Regions from separate parts of the Citrobacter sp. Igbk 17 genome, predicted to be linked through region 3. Evidence: riboswitches for the same ligand, from Rfam matches in the RefSeq annotation. Region 3 holds a riboswitch; each other region holds the start of a gene.
What was found. Region 3 has a riboswitch for thiamine pyrophosphate ahead of thiM (hydroxyethylthiazole kinase). Riboswitches for the same ligand answer to the same signal wherever they lie in the genome.
Positions count from the first base shown of each region.

Region 1: it holds a riboswitch for thiamine pyrophosphate, as region 3 does, so the genes downstream of both, thiC (phosphomethylpyrimidine synthase ThiC) here and thiM (hydroxyethylthiazole kinase) in region 3, are expected to answer to the same signal.
Region 2: it holds a riboswitch for thiamine pyrophosphate, as region 3 does, so the genes downstream of both, thiB (thiamine ABC transporter substrate binding subunit) here and thiM (hydroxyethylthiazole kinase) in region 3, are expected to answer to the same signal.

Region 1 is NZ_JANEWI010000047.1:19,141-22,419, forward strand. It holds gene thiC (phosphomethylpyrimidine synthase ThiC) at 1-1,217, opposite strand, end outside; TPP riboswitch at 1,301-1,423, opposite strand; gene rsd (sigma D regulator) at 1,474-1,962, opposite strand; gene nudC (NAD(+) diphosphatase) at 2,059-2,832, shown strand; gene hemE (uroporphyrinogen decarboxylase) at 2,882-3,279, shown strand, end outside.
Region 2 is NZ_JANEWI010000026.1:62,089-65,367, reverse strand. It holds gene sgrR (HTH-type transcriptional regulator SgrR) at 1-1,425, shown strand, start outside; TPP riboswitch at 1,472-1,595, shown strand; gene thiB (thiamine ABC transporter substrate binding subunit) at 1,828-2,811, shown strand; gene thiP (thiamine/thiamine pyrophosphate ABC transporter permease ThiP) at 2,787-3,279, shown strand, end outside.
Region 3 is NZ_JANEWI010000048.1:4,139-7,417, reverse strand. It holds gene NNO08_RS20715 (GntR family transcriptional regulator) at 1-46, opposite strand, end outside; gene thiD (bifunctional hydroxymethylpyrimidine kinase/phosphomethylpyrimidine kinase) at 89-889, opposite strand; gene thiM (hydroxyethylthiazole kinase) at 886-1,674, opposite strand; TPP riboswitch at 1,706-1,801, opposite strand; gene NNO08_RS20700 (RcnB family protein) at 2,037-2,369, shown strand; gene NNO08_RS20695 (fimbrial protein) at 2,426-3,279, opposite strand, start outside.

The DNA.
Region 1 (3,279 bases), on a different contig from region 3:
TTGGCATCCTGAATCGAGCCTGGACGCAGGCCGTCGCCCAGCGACAGAGAAACGTCATAGGCGGCGCAGATTTCACAGATCTCGCGGAAGTGCTCAAACAGAAAGTTCTCTTTGTGATGGGAGAGGCACCACTTCGCCATAATAGAACCACCGCGCGAGACAATACCGGTCAAACGCTTGGCGGTCATCGGCACATAGCGCAGCAGTACGCCTGCATGAATGGTGAAATAGTCAACGCCCTGTTCAGCCTGCTCTAGCAGCGTATCGCGGAAGGCTTCCCAGGTGAGATCTTCGGCGATCCCGTTGACCTTTTCCAGTGCCTGGTAAATCGGTACAGTACCAATTGGCACCGGGCTGTTACGCAGGATCCACTCGCGGGTTTCATGGATATAGCGGCCGGTCGACAGGTCCATCACGGTATCCGCGCCCCAGCGGGTGGACCACACTAGTTTTTCCACTTCCTCTTCAATGGAGGAGGTCACCGCCGAGTTGCCGATGTTGGCGTTCACCTTCACCAGGAAATTACGACCGATAATCATCGGTTCTGATTCCGGGTGGTTGATGTTGGCTGGAATAATGGCACGCCCGGCAGCGACCTCGTCACGCACGAATTCCGGCGTGATGTTTTCTGGCAGGCGTGCACCAAAGTTCATCCCCGGATGCTGGTGGCGTAATACTTCACTGCGAATACGCTCACGGCCCATGTTTTCGCGGATGGCGATAAACTCCATCTCTGGGGTAACGATCCCCTGGCGAGCATAGTGTAGCTGGGTCACACGCTTACCAGCCTTGGCACGTTTTGGCGTCAGCAGACCCGTAAAACGCAGTTCATCAAGGCCATCATCGGCCAGGCGCTCTTTAGTGTAAGCCGAGCTGCGGTCATCTAACTCTTCGCTATCATTGCGCGCCGTAATCCACGCCTGGCGTAGTTTTGCCAGACCCTGTTGTACGTTAATTGCCACGTCAGGGTCGCCATACGGACCGGAGGTGTCGTAAACCGGAACGGCTTCATTCTCTTCAAATTGAGGATTGTCTTTCGTGCCGCCAGTTAGCGTTGGGCTAAGCTGAATTTCGCGCATCGGGATGCGGATATCCGGCTGCGAACCGGTGATATAGATGCGTTTTGAGTTAGGAAAGGCGGTCCCTTCCAGGGTATCGATAAAGTGTTGGGCTTGAGCGCGCTGTTCGCGGCGTGATGGTTTAGTAGTGGCAGACATAGCTCATTCCAAATAAAAGTAAGGATATGGCTTGTCAGACGACGGATGAAGCAAGAGAGAAGCTCGCCCGGGGGCGATGCTATTGCAGATTGACTCTTGTTCCCTTCGCAGGTTTTAACCTGATCAGGTTCCGCGGATCCCGAATTAACGGTCTCAGCCTTTTCCACTCATGCTGTTGTGGAAAATAAGCACTCCGACAAGAAGTAACCTCAGTAAAGAGGTAATGAATGTAAACTACGCGTTAATGCCGCAAATCTCAAGCATGACGTTTGAGCGCGTCGCTGTCGTGCATGGCGTCAAATACCAGCATAATCAGCTTATCTTCCAGCACGAATCGTGCTTCCAGTGCTTCGCCGAGATCCGATAAAACTTTTTGAAATTCAAGGAAGTTATCATGATCGATGGCCGTTTCCAGACTGGAATCATAGTAGTCCATGATCTGCTGTGTATTGGCTTCCAGCAGTGGCCAAATTTTTGTGGCTTTTAAAAGCTGCCCGTTTCCTTCCAATTTATGGAGAATACGTTCATAAATACTGAAGTGTCCGGTGGAGAGGTAATCGACCAGGCTCTGACAAAAATCATCCAGCGCTTTTTCATTGAGTCGCATGTACGATTCTTTGCCAGGCTTAATGCCAACCAGATTGTAGTAAGCCACGAGCAGGTGCTTACGTACATGTAGCCAGCGATCAACCAGTTTATTACTTCCTCTGACGTGTTCCGTCAGGCTTTCCAGCTGGTTTAGCATGATTGACTCCGCAAGATGGTGTTAAAAAACTGCTCACCCGTAAATGTAAAGATAATGTAAACAACATGCCTGTGAAGCAAAGGTTGCGCAAGAGATATGGATCGTATAATTGAAAAATTAGATAGCGGCTGGTGGATTGTCAGTCATGAGCAAAAGTTGTGGTTACCTCATGGCGAGCTACCTTACGGCGACGCAACCCGTTTTGATTTAGTCGGGCAGCGCGCCCTGCCAATAGGCGAATGGGAAGGGGATACTGTCTGGCTGGTGCAGCAGCCGCGTCGGCATGATATGGGTTCAGTGCGCCAGGTTATCGACCAGGATGTGGGTCTGTTTCAACTGGCCGGACGTGGCGTGCAACTGGCTGAATTCTACCGCTCGCATAAATTCTGCGGCTACTGCGGCCATCCCATGCACCCGAGTAAAACAGAGTGGGCGATGCTCTGTAGCCACTGCCGTGAACGTTATTACCCGCAAATTGCTCCCTGCATAATCGTCGCTATTCGCCGTGATGACACCATCCTGCTTGCTCAGCATGTTCGCCATCGTAATGGCGTGCATACCGTGCTGGCGGGTTTTGTTGAAGTTGGGGAAACCTTAGAACAGGCGGTGGCGCGTGAAGTGATGGAAGAGAGCGGCATTAAGGTGAAAAACCTGCGCTATGTCACTTCCCAACCCTGGCCGTTCCCGCAATCTTTGATGACCGCATTTATGGCAGAGTATGATAGTGGTGAGATTGTTATCGATCCGAAAGAGCTGCTGGAAGCGAATTGGTATCGCTACGACGATTTACCGCTCTTACCGCCGCCGGGTACCGTCGCGCGCCGGCTGATCGAAGATACCGTGGCGATGTGTCGGGCTGAGTACGAGTAAAGAACGAGTAATGATACACTGACGGTCTGACGCTAAAAGGAAGATAAAAATGACCGAACTGAAGAACGATCGTTACCTGCGTGCGCTGCTGCGCCAGCCCGTTGATGTGACTCCGGTATGGATGATGCGCCAGGCGGGCCGCTATTTGCCGGAGTACAAAGCCACTCGTGCCGAGGCGGGCGACTTCATGGCGCTGTGCAAAAACGCCGAGCTGGCCTGTGAAGTGACGCTGCAGCCGCTGCGCCGCTATCCGCTCGATGCAGCGATCCTCTTTTCGGACATTCTGACTATCCCGGATGCAATGGGGCTTGGGCTCTATTTTGAAGCCGGGGAAGGCCCACGTTTTACCTCTCCTGTCACCAGTAAGGCTGATGTGGAAAAACTGCCCGTTCCAGACCCGGAAGATGAGCTGGGCTACGTCATGAACGCAGTGCGTACCATTCGGCG
Region 2 (3,279 bases), on a different contig from region 3:
CAGCAGCGGGCAGAAGACCTGCTGGAACAGGATCGCATCGATCAGTTGGTACAGCTGGTCGGTGACAAAACCGCCGTACGACAGATGCTGGTTTCCCACCTCGGCCGCAGCTTTCGCCAGGGGCGGCACATCATGCGCGTCCTGTATTATCGACCGATGCGCAACCTGCTGCCCGGTACGGCATTACGTCGTTCCGAAACCCATATCGCCCGGCAAATCTTCAGCGCCTTAACCCGTGTAAATGAGGAAAATGGGGAACTGGAAGCGGATATTGCCCATCACTGGCAGCAGATATCACCTTTACACTGGCGATTCTTTCTACGCCCGGGGATCCATTTTCACCACGGCCGTGAACTGGAAATGGACGATGTGATCGCCTCACTGACCCGCATTAATACGTTGCCGCTGTACTCGCATATTTCGCATATCGTCTCCCCCACGGCCTGGACGCTGGATATCCATCTGTCCCAGCCCGACCGCTGGCTTCCCTGGTTATTGGGGCAAGTCCCCGCCATGATCCTGCCGCGAGAATGGGAAACGTTGAATAACTTCTCCAGCCACCCGATTGGGACTGGCCCGTATGCGGTGATACGTAATACCAATAACCAACTGAAGATTCACGCATTTGATGACTATTTTGGCTACCGGGCGCTGATCGACGAAGTGAATGTTTGGGTGTTACCTGACATCGGTGAAGAACCTGGCGGCGGGTTGACGCTAAAAGGTCCCACGGAGGATGAAAAGGCGATCGAGAGCCGCCTCGAAGAAGGCTGCTACTACCTGCTGTTTGATACGCGTACCCGCCGCGGCGCTAATCAGGAGGTCCGCGAGTGGGCTAGCCGCGTACTCTCGCCAACCCATTTAATCTGTCACGCCGACGAACAGTATCAGCGACTGTGGTTCCCCGCCTATGGTTTACTCCCCCGCTGGCACCACGCCAAACCCGGCCATGGTGAAAAGCCAGCCGGGCTGGAAACCCTGACGCTCACTTACTATCGCGATCATATCGAACACCGGATTATCGCGCAGATCATGAAAACGTTGCTGGCGCAGCATCAGGTGCAACTGAATATTCAGGAGATCGACTACGATCAATGGCATGCAGGTGAAATAGTCAGCGATATCTGGCTAAACAGCGCCAACTTTACCCTACCGCTGGACTTCTCCTTATTCGCGCACCTCTGCGAAGTCCCGCTGCTGCAAAACTGTATCTCGCGTGACTGGGAAAACGATGCGGCCCGCTGGCGAACCGGTGAAATGAGTCTGGCTGCGTGGTGCCAACAGCTACTCGCCACTAAAGCCATTGTGCCATTGATCCACCACTGGTTGATCATTCAGGGACAGCGCAGTATGCGCGGGTTACGCATGAACACCCTCGGCTGGTTTGATTTTAAATCAGCGTGGTTTGCACCACCGGATCCTTAGATCCGGCTCTTGATTGCTGCCCGGCAACAAAATCACTACACTAACGCCGTTCTCAACGGGGTGCTAAATAAAAACATACACAAAATCATTCGATCTGCGTATGGGCTGAGAGATACCCGTCGAACCTGATCCGGATAATGCCGGCGAAGGGATTTGAGGCTGTAGCTCAAGTCCTTTGCCACCTAACTCGTCATACTTCAAGTTGCAGATGCGTTGGCTTTATTACTCGGCCCATCCATGGGCCTCGCCCTTTCAGGGCCGCTGCAAGCAGCGTTCAAATCTGCTCCCGGCAGGTTTGTCGCTCACCCCAGTCACGTACTACCTGTACGCTCCTGGGGATGCGCTGCGTCGCCGCCTTCCTGCAACTCGAATTATTTAGAGTTTTACTTTATGAGGTGCAAAGTGTTTAAAAAATGTCTTCCGCTTGTACTGCTGTGCGCGGCGCCTGCCTTCGCTAAACCTGTACTGACCGTCTATACCTACGACTCGTTCGCTGCTGACTGGGGCCCGGGCCCGACAATCAAAAAAGCCTTTGAAGCTGACTGCAACTGCGAGCTGAAACTGGTCGCGTTAGAGGATGGCGTATCGTTGCTGAACCGCCTGCGTATGGAAGGAAAAAACAGCAAAGCTGACGTCGTACTGGGACTGGACAACAACCTTCTGGCAGCCGCGACGCAAACCGGGCTGTTCGCTAAAAGCAACGTGCCGGAGAATGCAGTCAGTGTGCCAGGCGGCTGGAAAAACGACACTTTTGTCCCGTTTGATTACGGTTATTTCGCCTTTGTTTATGATAAAAAAAAGCTGAAAAACCCGCCGAAGAGCCTGAAGGAACTGGTGGAGAGCGACCAGAAATGGCGCGTAATCTACCAGGATCCGCGTACCAGCACGCCGGGGCTGGGGCTGCTGCTGTGGATGCAAAAAGTCTATGGTGATAAAGCGCCGGAGGCATGGCAGAAACTGGCAGCCAAAACCGTCACCGTCACCAAAGGCTGGAGTGAAGCCTACGGCCTGTTCCTGAAGGGTGAAAGCGACCTGGTGTTGAGTTACACCACCTCTCCGGCCTATCACATCATCGAAGAAAAAAAGGGTAACTACGCCGCCGCTAACTTTAGCGAAGGTCACTATCTGCAGGTGGAAGTTGCCGCACGTACCGCAGCCAGCAAGCAACCGGAGTTGGCGGAAAAATTCCTGAAATTTATGGTATCTCCAGCATTCCAGAATGCGATCCCAACGGGCAACTGGATGTATCCGGTGACGCAGGTCACCCTGCCGCCAGGATTTGAGCAACTGGAAAAACCGGTCAACGCACTGGAATTTACCCCGCAGCAAGTTGCTGCCCAGCGTCAGACATGGATTAGCGAATGGCAACGCGCCGTCAGCCGTTAATTCCCGGCTGGCTGATCCCAGGGCTTTCAGCAGCCACATTGATGGTGGCTGTCGCGCTGGCCGCATTTCTGGCGCTGTGGTTTAACGCACCGCAGGGAGAATGGGTATCGCTCTGGCAGGACAGCTACCTGTGGCATGTAGTGCGCTTTTCTTTCTGGCAGGCATTTTTGTCCGCAGCGTTGTCCGTTATCCCGGCGATTTTTCTCGCCAGAGCGCTCTATCGCCGGCGCTTTCCCGGACGCCTGGCCCTGTTGCGCCTGTGCGCGATGACGCTGATCTTGCCGGTGCTGGTCGCCGTATTCGGCATCCTTAGCGTATATGGTCGTCAGGGCTGGCTGGCCTCGCTCTGGCACACATTCGGGCTGGAGTGGACGTTTTCGCCATACGGCTTACAGGGTATTCTGCTGGCGCATGTCTTTTTCAACCTGCCGATGGCGAGTCGTTTGCTGCTGCAATCGCTGGAGAACA
Region 3 (3,279 bases):
TACGTTCATTCAGTTGCGCGATAAGCTGGGTATGCGCTTGTTCCATTTATCTTTTTCCTGGCAGCCGTTTCTGCAGCCAGTATACCCATTACCACCACGCGTGGAAATGATGGACCGGACCGATTCCTTCGCCAACTTCCAGCGTGTCGGCCTGCGCCAGCGCCGCAGAGAGCCACGACTTAGCTTCCTGTACCGTATCAGCCCAGTTAACATGACGTGGACGCAGCGCCGCCAGCGCCGCCGACAGCGTACAACCTGTTCCGTGCGTATTTTTGGTTGCCACTCTTGGCGCGGTGAAGCGCTGTTCGCCATCACGGGTAAAGAGCCAGTCAGGGCTTTGCTCATCATCCAGATGCCCCCCTTTCATTAATACCGCCTCACAGCCCAGCGCACGCAGCGCACGCCCCTGTTCTAACATTTCCTGCTCCGTTCGGGCATGCGATGCACCGAGCAACGCCGCCGCCTCCGGCAGATTAGGGGTAATAATCGACACTTGCGGTAACAGACGGGTACGCAGCGTTTCAACCGCAGAGGAAGACAACAGCGGATCGCCGCTTTTTGCCAGCATTACCGTATCCAGTACGACGTTTTGTACCCGGTGACGCTGTAAACGTTCGGCAACGGCTTCGACAATATCGGTTTCTGCCAGCATGCCGATTTTGGTGGTATCGATGCGCACATCGCTGAACACAGAGTCCAGTTGCGCCGCCACAAAATCGGGTTCAATCCGGTATACCGACTGTACTCCGCGCGTATTTTGCGCCACCAGTGCCGTGATGACTGAACAGCCATAAGCGCCGAGTGCCGAAAATGTTTTTAAGTCGGCCTGAATTCCTGCGCCACCGCTCGGATCGGTTCCGGCAATGGTTAAGGCGTTAATCCGTTTCATGCGTGCTCCTGGGGGTTCAGATTATAGAGGGCGTCGAGAAATGCCGGGACAAAACTGCCCGGTCCGGTCGATTGTTGCGTGGCAATTTGTCCGGCCTGTTTCATCCAGCTACAGGCGGAAGCGACGTTATCAAGCCGGTCACCGGGCAGTGCGCAACTGGCGGCGACTACCGCTGACAGTGCGCATCCGGTGCCCACTACCCGCGTCATCAGCGGATCGCCACCATGAATACCCACCGTCCGCTGACCATCAGTGACATAATCCACTTCCCCGGTAACCGCGACGATGGCTCCGACCTGACGAGCCAGCGCCTTCGCTGCGGGAAGCGCAGCCAATGCGGTGTCGGTGGTATCCACCCCACGCCCACCGGCGTTCATCCCAGCCAGGGCGAGTATTTCTGACGCGTTGCCACGAATCGCAGCCGGGCGCAGCGCAAGTATGTCCAGACAAAAGCGACGACGAAAATCCAGTGCGCCAACGGCAACAGGATCCAGCGTCCAGGGGGTTTTCGCCTGCTGCGCCTGCTCAACGGCGGCACGCATTGCCGTTGCTCGCGCCTGAGTCAGTGTCCCAACATTAATGAGTAGCGCCTGGGCAATAGCTGCAAACTGGCTGGCTTCCTCAGGTTCAATCACCATCGCAGGGGATGCCCCTAAAGCCAGTAGCGTATTGGCGGTAAAACTCTGCACAACGTCATTAGTCATACAGTGTGTCAGTGGGGAAAGCGTTCTAAATTGCTGTAAGGTGTGAGCCGCAAGGGTACGGCTGTGCAGGTCAGGCTGCATGGTTCAACTCCTGCCCGCGTGAAGAAGGGACACGAGCAGTGTCAGACTTCCCTACGCTGGCATTATCCAGATCAGGTGGTACGGGTATTTCTCAGCCTTCACCAGAAGGGCACCCCGAGTCGTTGAAACACAAATATGATATTCAGGTTTCGGCAACAGGATACTGCCTGCGATTAACGATGTAAATTGGTGCGGAACAGGCTTTGGCGGTGAAACCGCTGGGTCACGGTTGCCGGATTTCTGCACTTTCATTTACACTTTTTACGAAATGACTGGAGTAATCACAAAATAGTGCTTGTCAGATGTCCTGTTAGCCAGGAATCATACAGGGCTAATTTTGATGACCCGAACAGGTAGAGAGGATGGGTATGAAGAAGAAAATGTTGCTGGGTGCACTACTGCTCGCAAGCAGTGCGGTCTGGGCCGCGCCGGCTGCAACCGCAGCCCCCACAGGTATTGATAAATATGAGTTGAGCAGTTTCATTGCCGACTTTACCCATTTCAAGCCCGGTGACAAGGTTCCACCACTGTATCTCACCGAAGAATACACCATTAAGCAATGGAATCTGCGCAACCTGCCCGCACCAACGGCAGGCACCCACTGGACCTATATGGGCGGCGCGTATGTGCTGGTCAACGATGCCGATGCTAAGATCATTAAAGCCTACGACGGCGAGATTTTTTATCACCGGTAAAAAAAACGCACCCAGTATGTTATTGGGTGCGTAAGCTTCATGCCGAACTTCTCTTTTTAGTTGTAATCTACAACGACTTTTACCCGACTCATTGTCTCCCCAGCGGTGACTTTGCCTGCATACGTTCTGGTACGAGCATAGATATTAATCGGCACTATATTCCCTGTCACAGCATCAGATTGATACAGGTTACTCCTGCCATACCCAATACTGGTCGAACCATTCATTGATAACTGAAATCCTACCGACCCTGCGCTATTTGCCGCTGTACCGTAGTCATTGGTCAGGGTCATCGAATCCTCCGCCAACGGACTCATCGGTTCAAAGTAAAATAACAGATTATCAGGTGTAAATTTTAGACTCCCGGCACCACTGGCCTGGCAGGTGAATTTTACCGGATGAAGTTCAAATGCTTTCTTATCCAGATCATTAATATTTATCACCCCCAGATCAATTTCCTGATTACCAAAATAGCAGGTTGTGATATCGACCATAATCGTGACATTTAGATTATAATTGAATTTTTTAAAACTACAGTTTTTCTCATTTCCCTGACAGTACTCAAGATTCAGCTCAGTAACGAGGGGGATCGTTGCACCAGGGGCGATAATCGTTGCCGCCCCAGGGTCTGATGCCTCAACAATGGAATAATTCAGTGCTAATCCTGCCATATTAAAAAAATCTGATAACGTATATTCTGCTTTATTTGCAACAGTACCTTTTTCCTCGTAACTAACGGAGAAAGAAACAATATAATATTTACTGCCGACCTTAAAAGCATATTTATTGCTATGCAGGAAGGCCATTGCCGCCTTCAACCATACTTGTTCCTGTGCACTACATTTCAGTACAGCAGCACCATCCAGGCCAGAAGCAAAAATACCACCAGTAAGCGTACCGGACATTGCAT